Regions from separate parts of the Streptomyces sp. NPDC014801 genome, predicted to be linked through region 1. Evidence: predicted binding sites of a transcription regulator. Region 1 holds the regulator's gene; the other holds the start of a gene.
What was found. Region 1 encodes HrcA, which represses chaperone genes, less so after heat shock. Its sites were predicted from a motif close to TTNGCACTCNGNNNNNCNGAGTGCNAA; they were not measured.
Positions count from the first base shown of each region.

Region 2: a site for HrcA is predicted at 2,296-2,322, ahead of groES (co-chaperone GroES). Genes of this name have one in related genera too.

Region 1 is NZ_JBIBXG010000001.1:478,930-489,116, forward strand. Features, by position in the region: gene ACF1AL_RS02080 (AMP-dependent synthetase/ligase) at 1-1,464, shown strand, start outside; gene ACF1AL_RS02085 (SpoIIE family protein phosphatase) at 1,784-3,676, shown strand; gene hemW (radical SAM family heme chaperone HemW) at 4,078-5,310, shown strand; gene ACF1AL_RS02095 (DUF3097 domain-containing protein) at 5,339-6,151, opposite strand; gene ACF1AL_RS02100 (MBL fold metallo-hydrolase) at 6,194-6,922, opposite strand; gene hrcA (heat-inducible transcriptional repressor HrcA) at 7,076-8,092, shown strand; gene dnaJ (molecular chaperone DnaJ) at 8,093-9,229, shown strand; gene ACF1AL_RS02115 (nitronate monooxygenase) at 9,389-10,187, shown strand, end outside.
Region 2 is NZ_JBIBXG010000007.1:179,461-189,647, forward strand. Features, by position in the region: gene ACF1AL_RS18280 (ester cyclase) at 1-40, shown strand, start outside; gene groL (chaperonin GroEL) at 95-1,723, opposite strand; gene groES (co-chaperone GroES) at 1,841-2,149, opposite strand; gene ACF1AL_RS18295 (polysaccharide deacetylase family protein) at 2,376-3,188, opposite strand; gene ACF1AL_RS18300 (polysaccharide deacetylase family protein) at 3,185-4,126, opposite strand; gene ACF1AL_RS18305 (methyltransferase domain-containing protein) at 4,317-5,501, shown strand; gene ACF1AL_RS18310 (sigma-70 family RNA polymerase sigma factor) at 5,498-6,754, opposite strand; gene ACF1AL_RS18315 (YciI family protein) at 6,801-7,157, opposite strand; gene ACF1AL_RS18320 (LacI family DNA-binding transcriptional regulator) at 7,384-8,439, opposite strand; gene ACF1AL_RS18325 (hypothetical protein) at 8,558-8,815, opposite strand; gene tsaD (tRNA (adenosine(37)-N6)-threonylcarbamoyltransferase complex transferase subunit TsaD) at 8,812-9,903, opposite strand; gene rimI (ribosomal protein S18-alanine N-acetyltransferase) at 9,896-10,187, opposite strand, start outside.

The DNA of each region.
Region 1 (10,187 bases):
GAGAAGCGTGCCGAGCTGCCCGAGCTCACGCACGTGGTCGTGCTGGACGCGGCCGGTGTCGAGAGCGACGACTGGGTACTCACCCTCGCCGACCTGGAGCGGCGCGGCGCCGCCCGCCTCGCCCAGGAGCCGGAGCTGGTCAAGGAGCGGGTCGGCAAGATCACCCGCGACCAGCTCGCCACCCTCATCTACACCTCCGGCACCACCGGCCGCCCCAAGGGCGTGCGCCTGCCGCACGACAACTGGGCGTACATGGCGAAGGCGATCGCCGCGACGGGGCTGGTGGGCCCGGACGACGTGCAGTACCTGTGGCTGCCGCTCGCGCACGTCTTCGGCAAGGTGCTCACCTCCGGCCAGATCGAGGTCGGCCACGTCACCGCCGTCGACGGCCGCGTGGACAAGATCATCGAGAATCTGCCGGTCGTGCAGCCGACGTACATGGCCGCCGTCCCGCGCATCTTCGAGAAGGTCTACAACGGCGTCGCCGCCAAGGCGAAGGCCGGCGGGGCCGCCAAGTACAAGATCTTCCAGTGGGCCGCCGAGGTCGCCCGCGAGTACGCCAAGGTCACCCAGGACAACTTCCGCCGCACCGGCAACCGCACCGCCCCCTTCGGCCTCGCCGCCAAGCACAAGGTCGCCGACACGCTCGTCTACTCCAAGATCCGCGAGGCGTTCGGCGGCCGGCTGCGCGCCTGCGTCTCCGGCGCGTCCGCGCTCGCGCCCGAGATCGGCTACTTCTTCGCCGGCGCCGGCATCCACATCCTGGAGGGCTACGGCCTCACCGAGTCCTCCGCGGCCTCCTTCGTCAACCCCGGCGAGGCCTACCGCACCGGCACCGTCGGCAAGCCGCTGCCCGGCACCGAGGTCCGCATCGCCGACGACGGCGAGATCCTGCTGCGCGGCCCCGGCATCATGCAGGGCTACCACAAGCTGCCCGAGAAGACCGCCGAGGTGCTGGAGAGCGACGGCTGGTTCCACACCGGGGACATCGGCGAGCTGTCGCCCGACGGCTATCTGCGCATCACCGACCGCAAGAAGGACCTGATCAAGACCTCCGGCGGCAAGTACGTCGCGCCGGCCGAGGTCGAGGGCCAGTTCAAGGCGATCTGCCCCTACGTCTCCAACATCCTGGTCCACGGCGCCGACCGGAACTACTGCACCGCCCTCATCGCCCTGGACGAGATCGCCCTGCTCGACTGGGCCAAGGACAACGGCCTGGAGGGCAAGGCCTACGCCGAGGTGGTCGCCGCGCCGCAGACCGTCGAGCTGATCGACGGCTACGTCAAGCAGCTCAATGACGGCCTGCAGCGCTGGCAGACGATCAAGAAGTTCCGTCTGCTGCCCCGCGACCTCGACGTCGAGCACGGCGAGATCACCCCGAGCCTGAAGCTGAAGCGCCCGGTCGTCGAGCGCGAGTACAAGCACCTGATCGACGAGATGTACGCGGGGACGGTGGAGAAGTAACCCCCGGCCCCCCGGCCCCCCAGGCCCCCCGCCCCGCGGCAGCCCTCCTGGCCTCGTGGTCCCGTGGCGCACGGCGCGCGGGGCCACGGGGCTGACGCCCGTGCACCCCGGACGTGTCTGGCATAGTCCAGCCACGGACGGTTCTGAACGCGGAATGCTCGAATCCGTACCCTTTCTGTCCGGATCCGAGCGCTCCGGTACCTCGGATCTCACGCATCGCGACCCAGTTCGGTAACTCCCCGCTTATGCGCCGGTCCGGTCTGTCACGCTGTCGGCATCGACCGCAACGTATCCAGCCGGACTGCTCGGGGAGTTGTCGATGGGGGTCGTTCCGACGCAGCGCGAGACCGAGGCGCTCACCGGCGCCGCGCCCGCGCACGCCGACGACCGGGCGCGGGCGCACACCACCCTGCCCGGCAGCTCGCTCGCGCCCGGCTCCGCCCGCGCCCTGGTCCGCGCCGCGCTGACCGAGTGGACCGGCCTGGCCCTGCCCGGCGCCGACCGGCTCACCGAGCGCCTGGCGCAGGACATCGCCCTCTTGGTGAGCGAACTGGTCACCAACGCCGTCGTGCACGCGGGCACGGACGTCGAACTGTCCTGCCGGCTGGAGAGCACCGGCACCGTCGTCGTCGAGGTCACCGACCGGCACCCCGCCCGCGCCCCGCGCGACGCCGACGCGGACACCGAGACCCCCGAGTACGGACGCGGCCTGCGCCTGGTCGCCGCGCTCGCCGAGTCCTGGGGCGTCACCTACCGCCGTACCGCCAAGACCGTGTGGGCGCGGCTCACCCCCGCGGGCGAGGACGCCGCCGGTCACGAGGGGCTCACCGCCCCCGACCGGATCGCGCACGACGACCCCGTGCTCGGCGACACGCTGCGGCTCGCCGGGATCCTCGCGCCCGAGCCGCGCGGCGCCGACGGCGACCGCGACTGGCTCGGCCGCGGCGCCCTGTCCTTCCTCGCCGAGGCCTCCGACCTGCTCGCCGGGCAGCTCGACGAGGACCTCGTCGCCTCCCTCACCGGCCAGCTCGTGGTGCCGCGCCTCGCCGACTGGTGCGCGGTGTGGCTGGAGGACGAGGTCACCGGCCGCGGCTGGACCGGCGCGGGCGGCCCGCCGGCCCGGCCCGCCCGCGTGTGGCACAGCGGCGAGCACCTCGTCGAGGAGCTGCGCCAGGCCCTGGAGAAGGAGCCGCCGCGCCCGCCCGAGGTGACCTCCCCCGGCCCGCGCCCCTACCCCTGGCCCGGCGCCGCGCTCGGCCCGCACGGCGCCGCGCTCGCCTATCGCCTGGTCGCCGGCGGCCGCCCGCTCGGCACCCTCGTCATCGGCCGCGCCGGGCTGCTCCGCTTCCCCGACGAGGTCACCGGACTCGTCGAGGACCTCAGCCGACGCGTCGCGCTCGCCATCGGCGCCGCCCGCCAGTACGCCCGTCAGGCGACCATCAGCGCCGTCCTGCAGCGTGGCCTGCTGCCCGGCGCGGTCGCCGAGATCCCCGGCGTGCGCACCGCGCTGGTCTACGAGCCCTGCGACAAGGGCGGCCCCAGCGGCGACTTCTACGACGTCTTCCCGGCCGGCCACGGCCGCTGGTGCTTCGCCGTCGGCGACGTCCAGGGCAAGGGTCCCGAGGCCGCCGTGGTGATCGGGCTCGCCCGCCCCTGGCTGCGGTTGCTGGCCCGCGAGGGCTACGGGGTCGCCGACGTCCTCGACCGCCTCAACCAGCTCCTCCTCGACGACGCCACCGAGGCCGCCGACGCCGCCGCCCGCGCCTTCGCAGGCCCCGTCGCACCCGGCGACGGCCCGCAGACCCGCTTCCTGTCCCTGCTCTACGGCGAGCTGACCCCGTACGAGGGTGGCGTCCGCTGCACGCTCGCCTCCGCCGGGCATCCGCTGCCGCTGATCCTCGGCCCCGACGGCAGCGTGCGCACGGCCGCCGCCCCGCAGACCCTGCTGGGGGTCGTCGAGGACGAGACGTACGCGAGCGAGACGGTGGACCTGCTGCCCGGCGACACCCTGCTGTGCGTCACCGACGGGGTGACCGAGCGCCGCAACGGCTCCGTCCAGTTCGACGACGGCGACGGGCTGGCCCACGCCCTCGCCGACTGCGTGGGCCTGGACGCCGACCTGATCGCCGAGCGGATCAGCCGTCTGGTCCACGACTTCGGCACCCGCCCACCGGACGACGACATGGCCCTCCTGGTCCTCCAGGCGGAGTGACCCCGTTGCCCTCCCCGGTGCGCCGAGCGAAGTGACGACCGGCCCTTTCCGCTGCGCCGAGCGGAGTGAGGACCGGCCCTCCCTGGTGCCCAGCGCGGAGTGACGACCGGCCCTTTCCGCTGCGCCGAGCGGAGTGAGGACCGGCCCTCCCCGGTGTCCAGCGCGGAGTGACGACCGGCCCTTTCCGCTGCGCCGAGCGGAGTGAGGACCGGCCCTCCCCGGTGTCCAGCGCGGAGTGAGGACCGGCCCTCCCCGGTGCCCAGCGCGGAGTGACGACCGGCCCTCCTCGGTGCCCGGCGCGGAGTGACGACCGGCCCTCCCCGGTGCCGCCAGGCGGCTGACGCCTTGCCCTCCCGGTGCTCCGGACGGAGTACCGTCGTCCGTCCTGGACAATGGGAGACATGCCTTCCGCACTCCCCGACGGCGAGCCCGTCCCCGACGACGGCGCGCTGCCCGCCTCCGCGCTCGCCGGCGCCGCCGGCCGGCCGCTCGGGTTCTATCTGCACGTTCCGTACTGCGCGACCCGCTGCGGCTACTGCGACTTCAACACCTACACCGCGACCGAGCTGCGCGGCACCGGCGGAGTGCTGGCCTCCCGCGACAACTACGCCGAGACCCTGGCCGACGAGGTCCGCCTCGCCCGCAAGGTGCTCGGCGACGACCCGCGCCCGGTGCGCACGGTCTTCGTCGGCGGCGGTACGCCCACGCTGCTGGCCGCGGACGACCTGGTGCGGATGCTCGCGGCGATCCGTGACGAGTTCGGCCTGGCCCCGGACGCGGAGATCACCACGGAGGCGAACCCGGAGTCCGTCGACCCGGCCTACCTCGCCACCCTGCGCGAGGGCGGCTTCAACCGGATCTCCTTCGGCATGCAGAGCGCCCGGCAGCACGTGCTGAGGATCCTTGACCGCACCCACACCCCCGGTCGCCCCGAGGCATGCGTCGCCGAGGCGCGCGCGGCCGGCTTCGAGCACGTCAACCTCGACCTGATCTACGGCACCCCGGGCGAGTCCGACGACGACTGGCGGGCCTCGCTGGACGCGGCGATCGGCGCCGGACCGGACCACGTCAGCGCGTACGCGCTCATCGTCGAGGAGGGCACGCAGCTCGCCCGGCGCATCCGGCGCGGCGAGATCCCGATGACCGACGACGACGTGCACGCCGACCGGTACCTGATCGCCGAGGACACCCTCGGCGCGGCGGGCTTCGCCTGGTACGAGGTGTCCAACTGGGCCACCTCCGAGGCGGGCCGCTGCCTGCACAACGAGCTGTACTGGCGCGGCGCCGACTGGTGGGGCGCGGGACCGGGCGCGCACAGCCACGTCGGCGGGGTGCGCTGGTGGAACGTCAAGCACCCCGGCGCCTACGCGGCGGCGCTGGCCGAGGGCCGCTCCCCGGGCGCCGGCCGGGAGCTCCTGAGCGAGGAGGACCGCCGGGTCGAACGCATCCTGCTGGAGCTGCGGCTGCGCGAGGGCGTACCCCTGGACCTGCTGAAGCCCGACGGCCGTCGCGCCGCCGACCGGGCCCTGTCCGACGGCCTGCTCGACCCCGAGCCGTACGCCGAGGGCCGCGCGGTCCTCACCCTGAGGGGCAGGCTGCTCGCGGACGCGGTGGTCCGGGACCTGGTGGACTGAAACCGTCCGCGGGGGCCGGGACCGGGCGTCAGCCCGCCGGGGCGGTGACGAAATCGATCAGCTCTTCGACGCGCCCCAAGAGCTCCGGCTCCAGGTCCTTGTACGACCGCACCCGGCCGAGGATCGCCTGCCAGGCCGCGCCCGTGTTCTCCGGCCAGCCCAGGGCCCGGCACACGCCCGTCTTCCAGTCCTGGCCGCGCGGGATCACCGGCCACGCCGCGATGCCCAGCGCCGACGGCTTCACCGCCTGCCAGATGTCGATGTACGGGTGGCCCACCACCAGCGCGTGCTCGCTGGTCACGGCCTCGGCGATCCGCCACTCCTTGGTGCCCGGCACCAGATGGTCGACCAGGACGCCGAGCCGGGCGTCGGGACCCGGCGCGAAGGACTCCACGATCGCCGGGAGGTCGTCAACGCCCTCCAGGTACTCCACGACCACGCCCTCGATGCGCAGGTCGTCGCCCCAGACCTTCTCCACCAGCTCGGCGTCGTGCCGCCCCTCGACGTAGATCCGCCCGGCGCGGGCGACGCGGGCGCGGGCACCGGGCACGGCGACCGACCCGGAGGCGGTGCGGGCGGGCCGTACCGGAGCGGCCGAGGCGGGCCTCACCAGCGTCACCACGCGGCCCTCCAGCAGGAACCCGCGCGGCTGGAGCGGGAAGACGCGGTGCTTGCCGAAGCGGTCCTCCAGGGTGACCGTGCCGGCCTCGCAGCGGATCACCGCGCCGCAGAAGCCGCTGCCGGGCTCCTCCACCACCAGGCCCGGCTCGGCCGCCACCTCGGGCACCGGCGCCGGCTTCTTCTTCCAGGGCGGGGTCAGGTCGGGGGAGTACTGCCGCATTCGGATGACGATAGGAGAACCCCGCGGCGGAATGCGCCCGGATCAGCGCGACACGCCGAAGCGGCCGGCCAGCGCGTCCCGCTGCGCCCGCACGAACGCGGCGTCCACCACCGCTCCGTGACCGGGCACGTACAGCGCGTCCTCGCCGCCGAGCGCCAGCAGCCGGTCCAGCGCGTCCGGCCAGTGCGAGGGTACGGCGTCGGGGCCGGCCTGCGGCTCCCCGGACTCCTCGACGAGGTCGCCGCAGAAGACCACCTCCCGCTCGCCGGGGACGAGGACGACGAGGTCGTGGGCGGTGTGCCCGGGGCCCACGTTGGCCAGCAGCGCCTGGCGGCCGCCGCCGAGGTCCAGGGTCCACTCGCCGCTGACGAGATGACCGACCGTCACCGGCGCCGCCGCGGCCTCCTCCGCGAGCGCCGGGTCCAGTCCGTTCCTCACCGCGTCCGCCCGCAGCTCCTCCCGGCCGCGCGGGGTGAACGCCGAGTCGATGCCCACCGCGCCGAAGACGTCGGCGGCCCGGACCGAGGACGCGCCGAGGACGTGGTCGAAGTGGGGGTGGGTGAACGCGAGATGGGTCACACCGTGCCCGGTGAGCCGTTCGGCCTCGGCGCGCAGCCGGGCGCCCTCCGCGAGGCTCGACCCGGCGTCGATCATCAGCGCCGTACCGGCGCCGAGGACCAGCCCCGTCGTGCAGTCCCAGCCCGGCAGCCGGCACCGTCCCACCCCGGCCGCCAGCCGTTCCCACCCCAGGTCTTCCCAAGTAACCGTCATACCCCCGACGCTATCCGTACCGACCGGGCGGCAGGGCCGGCCTTGCCGGGGGCGTGCACCACCGCCGTACACTGGGGCGGGGACGTCTGGCACTCGCACGCGCAGAGTGCCAGGGCAGATGCCGAGGGGAACGACTTTCTGGAGGTGTGCGCGATGCTGAGTGAACGCAGGCTTCAGGTGCTGCGCGCCATCGTCCAGGACTACGTGGGCACCGAGGAGCCGGTCGGTTCCAAGGCGCTCACGGAGCGGCACAATCTCGGCGTCTCCCCGGCGACGGTCCGCAACGACATGGCGGCCCTGGAGGACGAGGGGTACATCGCGCAGCCGCACACCAGCGCGGGGCGCATCCCCACCGACAAGGGCTACCGGCTGTTCGTCGACAAGCTGGCCGGGGTCAAGCCGATGACCGCGCCCGAGCGGCGCGCCATCCAGAACTTCCTCAAGGGCGCCGTCGACCTCGACGACGTCGTCGCGCGGACCGTGCGGCTGCTCGCGCAGCTCACGCGGCAGGTCGCCGTCGTGCAGTACCCGTCGCTGACCCGCTCGACGGTGCGGCACGTGGAGCTGCTGTCGCTGGCGCCCGCCCGGGTGATGCTGGTGCTGATCACCGACACCGGCCGGGTCGAGCAGCGCATGGTGGACTGCCCGGCGCCGTTCGGCGAGACCTCGCTCGCGGACCTGCGGGCCCGGCTGAACAGCCGCGTCGCGGGCCGCAGGTTCACGGACGTGCCGAAGCTGGTGGAGGACCTGCCGGAGGCCTTCGAGGTCGAGGACCGCGGTACGGTCTCCACGGTCCTGTCCACCCTGCTGGAGACGCTCGTCGAGGAGAACGAGGAGCGGCTGATGATCGGCGGCACCGCCAATCTCACCCGGTTCTCGCACGACTTCCCCCTCACGATCCGGCCGGTGCTGGAGGCGCTGGAGGAGCAGGTCGTCCTCCTGAAGCTGCTCGGCGAGGCCAAGGATCCGGGCGTGACCGTCCGTATCGGTCATGAGAACGCCCACGAAGGACTCAACTCCACGTCCGTCGTGTCGGTCGGCTACGGTTCGGGCGGCGAGGCTGTCGCCAAGCTCGGCGTGGTCGGACCGACCCGCATGGACTACCCGGGAACGATGGGAGCGGTACGCGCAGTGGCACGGTACGTCGGACAGATCCTGGCGGAGTCGTAGGTGGCCACGGACTACTACGCCGTACTCGGCGTGCGCCGCGACGCGTCGCAGGATGAGATCAAGAAGGCGTTCAGGCGGCTCGCGCGCGAGCTGCACCCTGACGTCAACCCCGATCCGAAGACGCAGGAGCGGTTCAAGGAGATCAACGCCGCCTACGAGGTGCTGTCGGACCCGCAGAAGAAGCAGGTCTACGACCTCGGCGGCGACCCGCTCTCGCAGTCCGGCGGCGCCGGCGCGGGCGGCTTCGGCGCGGGCGGCTTCGGGAACTTCTCCGACATCATGGACGCGTTCTTCGGTACGGCGTCGCAGCGCGGGCCGCGCTCGCGCACCCGCCGGGGCCAGGACGCGATGATCCGGGTGGAGGTCGAGCTCGACGAGGCGGCCTTCGGCACCACGAAGGACATCCAGGTCGAGACGGCGATCGTCTGCGCCACCTGTTCGGGTGAGGGCGCCGCGCCGGGCACCTCCGCGCAGACCTGTGACATGTGCCGCGGCCGTGGTGAGGTCTCGCAGGTCACCCGGTCCTTCCTGGGCCAGGTCATGACCTCGCGGCCGTGCCCGCAGTGCCAGGGCTTCGGGACGATCGTGCCGAACCCGTGCCCGGAGTGCGCGGGCGACGGCCGGGTCCGCTCGCGGCGCACGCTGACCGTGAAGATCCCGGCCGGTGTCGACAACGGCACCCGCATCCAGCTCGCCGGCGAGGGCGAGGTCGGGCCCGGTGGCGGTCCCGCCGGTGACCTGTACGTCGAGATCCACGAGCTGCCGCACGCGGTGTTCCAGCGGCGCGGCGACGACCTGCACTGCACGGTGACCATCCCGATGACGGCGGCGGCCCTCGGCACCAAGGTGCCGCTGGAGACGCTGGACGGCATGGAGGAGGTCGACATCCGGCCCGGCACGCAGTCCGGCCAGTCGATCCCGCTCCACAACCGCGGCGTCACGCATCTGCGCGGCGGCGGCCGGGGCGACCTCATCGTGCACGTCGAGGTGCAGACCCCGACCAAGCTCGACCCCGAGCAGGAACGCCTCCTGCGCGAACTGGCGAAACTGCGCGGCGAGGAACGCCCGACCGGCCAGTTCCAGCCGGGCCAGCAGGGCCTGTTCTCGCGGCTGAAGGACGCCTTCAACGGGCGGTGAGGTGCGGGCCGCGGGGCGGGTGCCGGGCGGCGGTGGGCCGGGGTGGAGGACGCCTTCGGCCCGCCGGGCGCGGGTGGGGGTGAGCCACCCATTCCGGTGGCCTATGCCAACAGGACGGGTGGATTCTGACTTGTCCGGGGGACGTGACACCATGCCGTCATGTCCACCGCGCTGACCGGTCTTTTCCCCCACCCGATCGTGCAGGCACCCATGGCGGGCGGCGTCTCCGTGCCGCCTCTCGCGGCCGCCGTCTGCGAGGCGGGCGGCCTCGGGTTCCTCGCCGCCGGATACAAGACCGCCGACGGGATGTACCAGGAGATCAAGCAGCTGCGGAGCCTGACGAGCCGCCCCTTCGGCGTCAACCTCTTCATGCCGCAGCCGGAGTACGCGGAGTCCGGCGCCGTCGAGGTCTACGCGCACCAGCTGGCCGGCGAGGCCACCTGGTACGACACCGAGCTCGGCGACCCCGACAGCGGGCGCGACGACGGCTATGACACCAAGCTCGCCGTGCTGCGCGACGACCCCGTGCCGGTGGTCTCCTTCCACTTCGGCGTGCCGAGCCGTGAGGTCGTCGACTCCCTGCACCGCGTCGGCACGTTCGTGCTCGTCACGGCCACGACCGCGGAGGAGGCGGTGGCCGTGGAGCGCTCCGGCGCCGACGCGGTGATCGCCCAGGGCGTGGAGGCCGGCGGTCACCAGGGCACGCACCGGGACGTGCCGGAGAACGACGGGTCCGGCGTCGGGCTGCTGTCGCTGGTCGCGCAGGTCCGCGAGAGCGTGTCGATCCCGGTGGTGGCCGCGGGCGGACTGATGCGGGGCAGCCAGATCGCCGCGGTGCTCGCGGCCGGGGCGAGCGCCGCCCAGCTGGGCACGGCGTTCCTCGCGACGGCCGAGTCCGGGGCGCACGAGCTGCACAAGGACGCGCTGACCAACCCGCTGTTCGTGCGCACCGAGCTGA
Region 2 (10,187 bases), on a different contig from region 1:
GATGCAGCAGCTGGGCGCCCTGGAGGCGCTGGAGCGCTAGCCACGCGAAAGGCCCGGCACCCCAGGAGGTGCCGGGCCTCAGTGCCGGCGTGCGTCAGTGGGCGTGGCCGTGACCGTGGCCGTGGCCCGCGGCGGCCTCTTCCTCTTCCTTCTTCTCGACGACCAGGGTCTCGGTCGTGAGCAGCAGGGAGGCGATGGAGGCGGCGTTCTCCAGGGCGGAGCGGGTGACCTTGACCGGGTCGATGACGCCGGCCTTGATCAGGTCGCCGTACTCGCCGGTGGCGGCGTTGTAGCCCTGCCCCTTCTCCAGGTCCTTGACCTTGGAGACGATGACGTAGCCCTCGAGGCCCGCGTTCTCGGCGATCCAGCGCAGCGGCTCGACCACGGCGTTGCGGACGACGGAGACGCCGGTGGCCTCGTCGCCGGTCTTGTCGAGGTTGCCCTCGAGGACCTTGGAGGCGTGGACCAGCGCGGAGCCACCACCGGAGACGATGCCCTCCTCGACCGCGGCGCGGGTCGCGGAGATGGCGTCCTCCAGACGGTGCTTCTTCTCCTTCAGCTCCACCTCGGTGGCGGCGCCGACCTTGATCACGCACACGCCGCCGGCCAGCTTCGCGAGGCGCTCCTGGAGCTTCTCGCGGTCCCAGTCGGAGTCGGTGTTCTCGATCTCGGCCTTGATCTGCGCGACGCGGCCCTCGACCTCGTCCTTCTTGCCGGCGCCGTCGACGATCGTGGTGTCGTCCTTGGTGACGGTGACGCGGCGGGCGGAGCCGAGCACGTCGATGCCGACCTGGTCGAGCTTGAGGCCGACCTCCTCGGAGATGACGGTGGCGCCGGTGAGGACGGCCATGTCCTGCAGCATCGCCTTGCGGCGGTCGCCGAAGCCGGGGGCCTTCACCGCGACGGCGTTGAAGGTGCCGCGGATCTTGTTGACCACCAGGGTGGAGAGGGCCTCGCCCTCGACGTCCTCGGCGATGATCAGCAGCGGCTTGGAGGAGTTCGCCTGGATGATCTTCTCCAGCAGCGGCAGGAGGTCCGCGATGGCGGCGATCTTGCCCTGGTGGATGAGGATGTACGGGTCCTCCAGGACGGCCTCCATGCGCTCCTGGTCCGTCACGAAGTACGGCGACAGGTAGCCCTTGTCGAAGGCCATGCCCTCGGTGAAGTCCAGCTCCAGACCGAAGGTGTTGGACTCCTCGACGGTGATGACACCGTCCTTGCCGACCTTGTCCATCGCCTCGGCGATGAGCTCGCCGACCTGCTGGTCCTGGGCGGACAGCGCGGCGACGGCGGCGATGTCGGACTTCTCGTCGATCGGGCGCGCGGTGGCGAGCAGGTCGTCGGAGACGGCCTTGACCGCGGCGTCGATGCCCTTCTTCAGGGCGGCCGGGGAGGCGCCGGCGGCGACGTTCTTCAGACCCTCGCGCACGAGCGCCTGGGCGAGCACGGTCGCGGTGGTCGTACCGTCACCCGCGATGTCGTTGGTCTTGGTCGCCACCTCCTTGACCAGCTGGGCGCCGAGGTTCTCGTAGGGGTCCTCGATCTCCACCTCACGGGCGATGGTCACGCCGTCGTTGGTGATGGTCGGGGCGCCGAACTTCTTGTCGATGACGACGTTGCGGCCCTTGGGGCCGATGGTCACCTTGACGGTGTCGGCCAGCTTGTTGACGCCGCGCTCGAGGGCGCGACGGGCGTCCTCGTCGAACTTCAGGATCTTCGCCATGGCAGCGGGAGCCCTCTCGGAAATCTGGGGAGTAAAGCGACTGCGCCCCGGCGCCCGGCTTCGTTGTCGGTCGCTGGGGCCAGGGGCGCAGTTCAGGCAAGGCTTGGGTGAAGGTGCTTACTTCTCGATGATCGCGAGCACGTCGCGGGCCGAGAGAACGAGGTACTCCTCGTTGTTGTACTTCACCTCGGTGCCGCCGTACTTGCTGTAGAGCACCACGTCGCCGACCTTGACGTCGAGCGGCAGGCGGTTGCCGTCCTCGAAGCGGCCCGGGCCCACGGCCAGGACGACGCCCTCCTGGGGCTTCTCCTTGGCGGTGTCCGGGATGACCAGGCCAGAGGCCGTGGTCTGCTCGGCGTCGAGCGGCTGGACCACGATGCGGTCCTCGAGCGGCTTGATGGCAACCTTGGAGCTGGCGGTCGTCACGATCCGACCTCCCCCTTCGGAGATCTCACGGGGTTAACTGTCTGAGGTGGCGACCAGGTCGATCCGTCGTCGCGGGTGCCGGACCTGCCCGTCGCGTGTTTGGCACTCTCATCTGCCGAGTGCCAGAGCCGAGACTATGACTGCGATTAGCACTCGGTCAAGCGGAGTGCCAATTGCCGTGCGGCGCGTCCTTTCCCGCGGCGGTGCGGCGACCCCGCGGGGCCGGTCACAGATAGTCGTCCAGGCTCGCCACCGTCAGCCCCGTGCTCTGGATCCGGCCGAGCAGACGCAGGGTGCGGGCGCGCAGGGTCGGGCCCGAGGTCTCGTCCGGGTCCACGGCGATGATGTCGCCGGGACGGAGGTGGTGGGCGCCGTGGGTGTAGGCCAGGGTGCCGTCGCCGGAGAGGGACACCCGCCACAGGGCCACCGCCGTGATGCCGCAGTCGGCCGCCGCGCGCAGGGTCGTCCGGTCGTAGGTGCCGTAGGGCGGGCGGAAGACGTGGGGGTGGACGCCGAAGCGGGCGTGGAGCTTGCGCTGCTGGCCGCAGATCTCCGCGCGCTGGCCGGCATACGGCAGGCCGCGCAGGGCGGGGTGGTCGAGGGTGTGGTTCTCCAGGCCGGCGCCGACCGACCTCAGCCGCGCGAAGTGGCCGTAGCCGGGGCCCACCACGCTGTCGGTGAGGAACATGGTCACCGGCAGGCGCAGTTCGCGCACCAGGTCGACGAACCGGGGGTCGCGTTCCGCGCCGTCGTCGTAGGTGAGGAAGACGACCCGGTCGCGGGTGGGCACCCGGTCCACGACCGGCGGCAGGCCCGGCCCCGCGCCCCGCGGGACGCGCCGCGAGGCCGGGCTGGGCGCGGGGGCGAGCGGCTGGTCGAGGCCCCAGCGCCGGTAGGCGGGTTCGGCGGCGGGGCGGTGCGTGCCGACGCGTTCCGCCGCCTTCTTCCCGAGCCGTTCGATCGGGTCCACCGACTGGGCGCACCCGGCCAGACAGACGGTCGCCGCCAGGAGGGCGGCCACCAGCCCCCGCGTCCTCACAGGTAGTCCTCCAGGCGTGCCACCGCGTACCCCTTGTCCGTCACCTTCTTCAGGAAGCGGCGGACCATGTCGGGCATCGTGCCCTTCCAGTCGTCCCGGCCGCGGAAGTGGGTCAGGACGATGTCGCCGGGGTGGAGGTCCTGGTCGTCCTCGCGGTACTCCCAGTGGTCGACGAAGACCTCCTCGTCCCACAGGGGGGCGTACTTGATCCCGCAGGACTTCGCGGCGCGCAGGGTGTCCTGGTTGTAGTTGCCGTACGGCGGGCGGAAGACGGTCGGGCGCTTGCCGTAGTGCTTCTCGATGATGTCCTGCATGTCGCAGATCTCGTGCTTCTGCTCGGCGTAGGACAGGCCCGGCAGGTAGGGGTGGTGCAGGGTGTGGTTGTTCAGGGTCACCCCCCGCTGCTGCATCTTCTTGAAGTAGCCGTAGTCGTTCTTGATCAGGTAGTTGCTGAGGAAGGCCGTGTACGGGATGCGCAGGTCGCTCATCATGCGCAGGAACGCCGGGTCCTTCTCCGCGCCGTCGTCGATCGTGAGGAAGACGACCTTCTGGTCGGTCGGGATGCGGGTGAAGACCGGCGGCAGGCCCAGCTCCTCCTGGTCGTCGACCTCGAAGCCCTGGCGGGTGTGGATCCTCGGCTTCTGCCGGGGCGGGGGCGGGGCGGCCAGCGGCACGGAGTCCAGGCCCCAGCGCCGGGCGGCGGCCGCGCGTGCGGCCTGCTCGGCGCGCAGCTTCGCGGCGTAGGAGTCGAGGGCGCGCGCCGGGGGCGCCTGAAGGGCCTGCTGCCCGTCGGCGGCCGAGTCGGCGCCGGAGCCCGCGGAGCCGGTGCCCGGGGCACAGCCGGAGGCGAGGGCGGCGGCCGCGAGGGCGGCGAGTCCACCGCGGAGGGCACCGCGCCGCCGCGCCCGCTTTTTGTCATTTTGTACGACTGCTCGCATGGTGCCGGATCCTCGCAGTCCGCCCCCCGGAACCCGGCCCGACACCACCACGGCCCGGCCACCATCCACCGACTGGCCCACACCCTCTGCCCCACCGCCGGCACCCGGCCCGTCTCCCCCGGCGCCCGCTCATCGCCCCCACCCGTGCCCGGCCGGCCCGCGCCGCGCCCCGCTGCCCGACAATGACCCGGTGAACGACCTCGCCCCGCTTCTCACCCCCGAAGGCCGCGCCCTGCTCGACCAGGTGCGTGACACCGACCCGGCCGACGAGCTCGCCGTCGCCACCCGGCTGCGCCGCGAGCATCCGGCCGAACTGGTGTCGGCGGCACTCGGCCAGGCCCGGCTGCGGCAGCGGGCGGTGGCGAAGTTCGGGGCCGAGGACGCCGGGCGGATGTACTTCACGCCCCACGGCGTCGAGCAGTCGACGCGGGCGAGCGTCGCGGCGTACCGGGCGGCCCGGATGAGGGACCTCGGCGTCACCTCCGTCGCCGATCTGTGCTGCGGCATCGGCGGCGACGCGATCGCGCTGGCCCGCGCCGGCATCCGGGTCCTGGCCGTGGACCGCGACCCGCTGACCGCCGCCGCGGCCCGCGCCAACGCCGACGCACTCGGCCTCGCGGACCTGGTCGAGGTGCGGGAGGCCGACGTCACCGAGGTGGACACCGCCGGCTACGACGCGGTCTTCGTCGACCCGGCCCGGCGCGGCGGACGCGGCCGCATCTTCGATCCCGAGGCCTACTCACCGCCCCTGTCCTGGGCCGTCGGTGCGGCACTGGAGGCACCGCACGCCGCGCTGAAGATCGCCCCCGGCGTCCCGCACGAGGCGATCCCCGCCGAGGCCGAGGCGGAGTGGATCTCCGACGGCGGCGACGTGAAGGAGGCGGTGCTGTGGTTCGGCACCGGCGCGCCGGGCGCGGTGCGCGCGACGCTGCTGCCGGGGCCGTACACCCTGCGCGGCCGCGGGCTGCCCGACCCGGCCCCGCGCCCCCTCGGGCGGTACGTCTACGAGCCCGACGGGGCCGTCATCCGCGCCCATCTGGTCGCCGAGGTGGCCGAGGAGGTCGGCGGTGGGCTGCTGGACCCGACGATCGCGTACGTGACGTCCGACGAGCTGCGCCCGACGCCGTACGCGTCGGCGTACGAGATCACCGACCAGCTGCCGTTCAACGTCAAGAAGCTGAAGGCGCTGCTGCGGGAGCGCGCGGTGGGCGTGCTGACGGTGAAGAAGCGGGGCTCGGCGGTGGAGCCGGAGGAGCTGCGCCGCAAGGTGCTGCCCAAGCCGCACGGCCGGGAGGCCGCCACGGTCTTCCTCACCCGCGTGGCGGGCGCCCCCACGATGCTGATCGGCCGCCCGGTCCTCGACGAGGGGGCCTAGCCGCACTCCTCGGCGCGGCGGCGCAGGAGGTGCCGTTCGCGCTCGTTGGCGGTCAGGGACGCGGCCCGTTCGAACTCCGCGCGGGCCTCCGCGTGGCGGCCCAGGCGCCGCAGGAGGTCGCCGCGCACGCTCGGCAGGAGGTGGTAGTCGCGCAGGCGGTCGGCGAGCGCGTCGACGATCTCCAGCGCGGGGCCGGGACCGTCGGCCATGGACACCGCCACCGCGCGGTTCAGCTCCACGACCGGCGAGGGGGCGCGGGCGGCGAGCAGCCCGTACAGGGTGGCGATGGCCGCCCAGTCGGTCTCCTCGTAACTGAGCGCGCGGGCGTGGCAGGCGGCGATGGCGGCCTGGAGGGCGTACGGCCCGGGGGCGCCGGAGGCGGTGGCCTCGGCGCGTTCCAGGGCGGCCGTGCCACGGGCGATGAGCAGCCGGTTCCAGCGGCTGCGGTTCTGGTCCGCGAGCAGGACGGGCGCGCCGTCGGGCCCGGTGCGCGCCGCGCTGCGGGCGGCCTGGAACTCCAGCAGCGCCGTCAGCCCGTGCACCTCGGGCTCCTTGGGCATCAGCTGGGCGAGCTGCCGGGCCAGCCGCAGGGCGTCCTCGCACAGCCCCGGGCGCAGCCAGTCGTCGCCGGCGGTGGCCGCGTAACCCTCGTTGAAGATCAGGTAGATGACGTCGAGGACCGAGCCGAGGCGGGCGGCGCGGTCGGGGCCGTAGGGCACCTCGAAGGCGACGTTCTTCGTGGCGAGGGTGCGTTTGGCACGCACGATCCGCTGGGCGACCGTCGGCTCGGGGACCAGGAAGGCGCGGGCGATCTCGGCGGTGGTCAGGCCGCCGAGCAGGCGCAGGGTGAGGGCGATGCGGGCCTCGGCGGACAGCACCGGGTGGCAGGCGGTGAAGACCAGGCGGAGCAGGTCGTCGTCGATGTCGTCGGGGCCGGCCGGCTCGTCCGGCGGCGGGGTGGCCGGGTCGATGCTCCGGCCGATCTCGGCGAGCTTGCGGGCGTAGTTCTCCCGGCGCCGGACCAGGTCGACGGCGCGGCGGCGGGCGGTGGTGGTGAGCCAGGCGCCCGGGTTGTCGGGCACCCCGTCGCGCGGCCACTGTTCGAGGGCGGCGACCAGGGCGTCCTGGGCGAGTTCCTCGGCGACGCCGACGTCGTTGACGATCCGCGCGACGGCGGCGATGACGCGGGGCGACTCCAGCCGGAAGACGGTCTCGATCGCCTGGTGCGGGTCGGCGGTGGGCTGTGCGGTCACAACCCACCATCGAACACCGCGCGGGGCCCCGGGCCAAGCGGGACGCTCAGCCCTCCGCGATCTCCCGCAGCTCGCAGGTGACCGTCCACTCCTCCTCGTGGACCTTCAGGAACCGCTTGGTCCACTCGACGGCCTCGGCCTGGTCCTTGCACTGCATGAGCGCGTACCCGCCGATGACCTCCTTGGTCTCGGTGAACGGCCCGTCGGTGACGGACAGCCGGCCGCCCTCGTAGTGCACGCGCGTGCCCTGCGCGGTCGGGGTGAGCCCGGCCGTGTCGAGCAGGACGCCGGCCTTGGTCATCTCCTCGATCAGCTCGCCCATGCGCTGCATCAGCTCGGCGCTGGGGCCTCCGGCGGGCGCGTTGTTCTCGTCGATCCGCACGAGCGACAGGTAGCGGGGCATGACGCCTCCTCGGGGTCGGGGGCCGGGTCCTTCCCGGCCTCTCACCCCTGCGTCGATCGGTGGACGACGGGATCGACACACCCGCCGGATTTTTTTCCGCCAATCGTGCCCGGACCCCGTTCGACTCACGGTGACCGCCGGGACGGGGGCCCAGTCCGAAAGTTTCGATCAGGTAACCGATTGACTTCGGAGGAGCGGGGAGGGCGGCGCCCCGCCCGTCAGTACGTCACCTTCCGGCCACCGGCGCCCCGGTACTCGCCCGCACCACCAGGCTGGTCGCCAGCTCCACCCGGGTGGCCACCGGCGCCTCGTCGCCGCGCCCCAGCTCCAGCACCAGCCGGGCCGCCGCCTCCGCCATCTCCGTCAGCGGCTGCCGCACGGTCGTCAGCGGCGGCCCCACCCAGCGGGCCACCGGCAGGTCGTCGAAGCCGACCACGCTCAGGTCCTCGGGGATGCGCAGGCCCAGCTCGCGCGCGGCCTCGTACAGGCCGAGCGCCTGCAGGTCGTTGCCGGCGAAGACCGCCGTCGGCCGCTCGGGCAGGCGCAGCAGCTCACGGCCCAGCCGGTAGCCGGTCTCGTGGTGGAAGTCGCCGGTGCGGATCAGCGCCGGGTCGACCGGCAGCCCGGCGGTCTCCAGCGCCGCCCGGTAGCCGTCGACGCGGGCGCGGCTGCACATCATCCGCTCCGGACCGCTGATCGCGCCGATCCGGGTGTGGCCGAGATCGATCAGGTGGCGGGTGGCGGCGAGGCCGCCCTGCCAGTTCGTCGCGCCGATCGAGGGCACGTCGGCGCCGGGATCGCCCGCCGGGTCCATGACCACGAACGGGATGGAACGGCTGGTCAGCAGCGCCCGCTGGGACTCGTCCAGCCCGGACAGCACCAGGACCACGCCGTGCGGGCGGCGCGCCGCGACCTGGTCCGCCCAGGTCCGCCCCGGGGTGAGCCGCCCGGCGCTCTCGCTGAGCACCACGCTCAGCCCCGCGTCCCGGGCGACGTTCTCCACGCCCCGGATGACCTCCATCGCCCAGGCGCTCTCCAGCTCGTGGAAGACCAGGTCGATCAGCGGGGAACGGCCGGACTCGGCCCGGCGGCGCCGGTAGCCGTGGGCGCGCAGCAGGTCCTCGACCCGGCTGCGGGTGGCCGGGGCGACGTCGGCGCGGCCGTTGAGCACCTTCGACACGGTCGGGGCCGACACGCCGGCCTCACGGGCGATCTCGGCGAGCGTCGCGGTCCGGGGGGACCGGCCTGCCGTCTGGGTCTCGGCGGACTCCGGGGCTGTCATGGCGGCGATCGTATCCCCGCGGGACCGAAACATTCGAGTGCCGTCGGCGTCCGGTGGCCCGCCCTCGCCCCGCGACGGCTCGCCGGGCCGCCCCTTCCGGTCTGCCGGCCGGCTCCCGTCAGTCCTCCGCCACCGACTCGAACCGCCAGCGGTGCACCGCGCGGGTGACCAGGCCGGCGTCCGGCTCGGGCAGTTCGGGCAGGTCGGCGTCGTAGGGGGCGTCCCACCAGGTGACGACCAGGACGCGGTCCTGCGGGGCGCGGAAGGTCTCGCGGCGCAGCGGCGTGCCCGGCAGGGTCTGCGCCCGCGCCCAGGCGAGCAGTTCCGCGCCGCGGCCCTCGGCCGCCCGCGCCTCCCACATCAGCGCGACGGTCATGAGTACAGGTTGTCCTTGCTGACCTCGTGCACGTGGTCGTGGTCGTGGCCGGGGACGTGCGGGTCCGTGACCGGCAGCGAGGAGTCGGCCGACAGGTCCCAGCCGGACGCGGACCGGCCCCGGGCGACCATCTCGGCGCCGAGCGCGGCGACCATCGCGCCGTTGTCCGTGCACAGCTTGGGGCGCGGGACGCGCAGCCGGATGCCGGCCTTCTCGCAGCGCTCCTGGGCCAGCGCGCGCAGCCGGGAGTTCGCGGCCACACCGCCGCCGATCATCAGGTGGTCGACGCCCTCGTCCTTGCAGGCGCGCACCGCCTTGCGGGTGAGCACGTCGACGACGGCCTCCTGGAAGGACGCGGCGACATCGCGCACCGGGACCTCCTCGCCCGCGGCGCGCTTGGCCTCGATCCAGCGGGCCACGGCCGTCTTCAGGCCGGAGAAGGAGAAGTCGTACGCCGGGTCGCGCGGGCCGGTCAGGCCGCGTGGGAAGGCGATCGCCTCCGGGTCGCCCTCGCGCGCGTACCGGTCGATGACCGGGCCGCCCGGGAAGCCCAGGTTCAGCACGCGGGCGATCTTGTCGAAGGCCTCGCCGGCCGCGTCGTCGATGGTCGCGCCCATGGGGCGGACGTCGGAGGTGATGTCGGAGGACAGCAGCAGCGAGGAGTGCCCGCCGGAGACCAGCAGCGCCATCGTCGGCTCGGGCAGCGGGCCGTGCTCCAGCTGGTCGACGCAGATGTGCGAGGCGAGGTGGTTGACGCCGTACAGCGGCTTGCCGAGGGCGTAGGCGTACGCCTTCGCCGCGGAGACGCCGACCAGCAGCGCGCCGGCGAGCCCGGGACCGGCGGTGACGGCGATGCCGTCGAGGTCCTTGGCGCTGACGCCCGCCTCCTTCAGCGCGCGGTCGATGGTCGGCACCATCGCCTCCAGGTGGGCGCGGGAGGCGACCTCCGGGACGACGCCGCCGAAACGGGCGTGCTCGTCGACGCTGGAGGCGACGGCGTCGGCGAGCAGGGTGGTGCCGCGCACGATGCCGACGCCGGTCTCGTCGCAGGAGGTCTCGATCCCCAGGACCAGGGGTTCGTCAGCCATTGATCTCGGTTCCTTGTACGGAGGAAGAAGGGTCGGTCAGGCGCATCACCAGGGCGTCCACGTTGCCGGGCTGGTAGTAGCCGCGCCGGAAGCCGATGGGCTCGAAGCCGAAGCGCTCGTAGAGCTTCTGCGCGCGGGTGTTGTCCACCCGGCACTCCAGCATCACCTCGGCGCACTCGAAGGCGGTCGCGGCCCGCAGCAGCTCGGTCAGCAGCCGGCTGCCGAGCCCGGTGCCCTGCTGGTCGCGGGCGACGGCGATGGTCTGCACGTCGGCCTGCTCACCG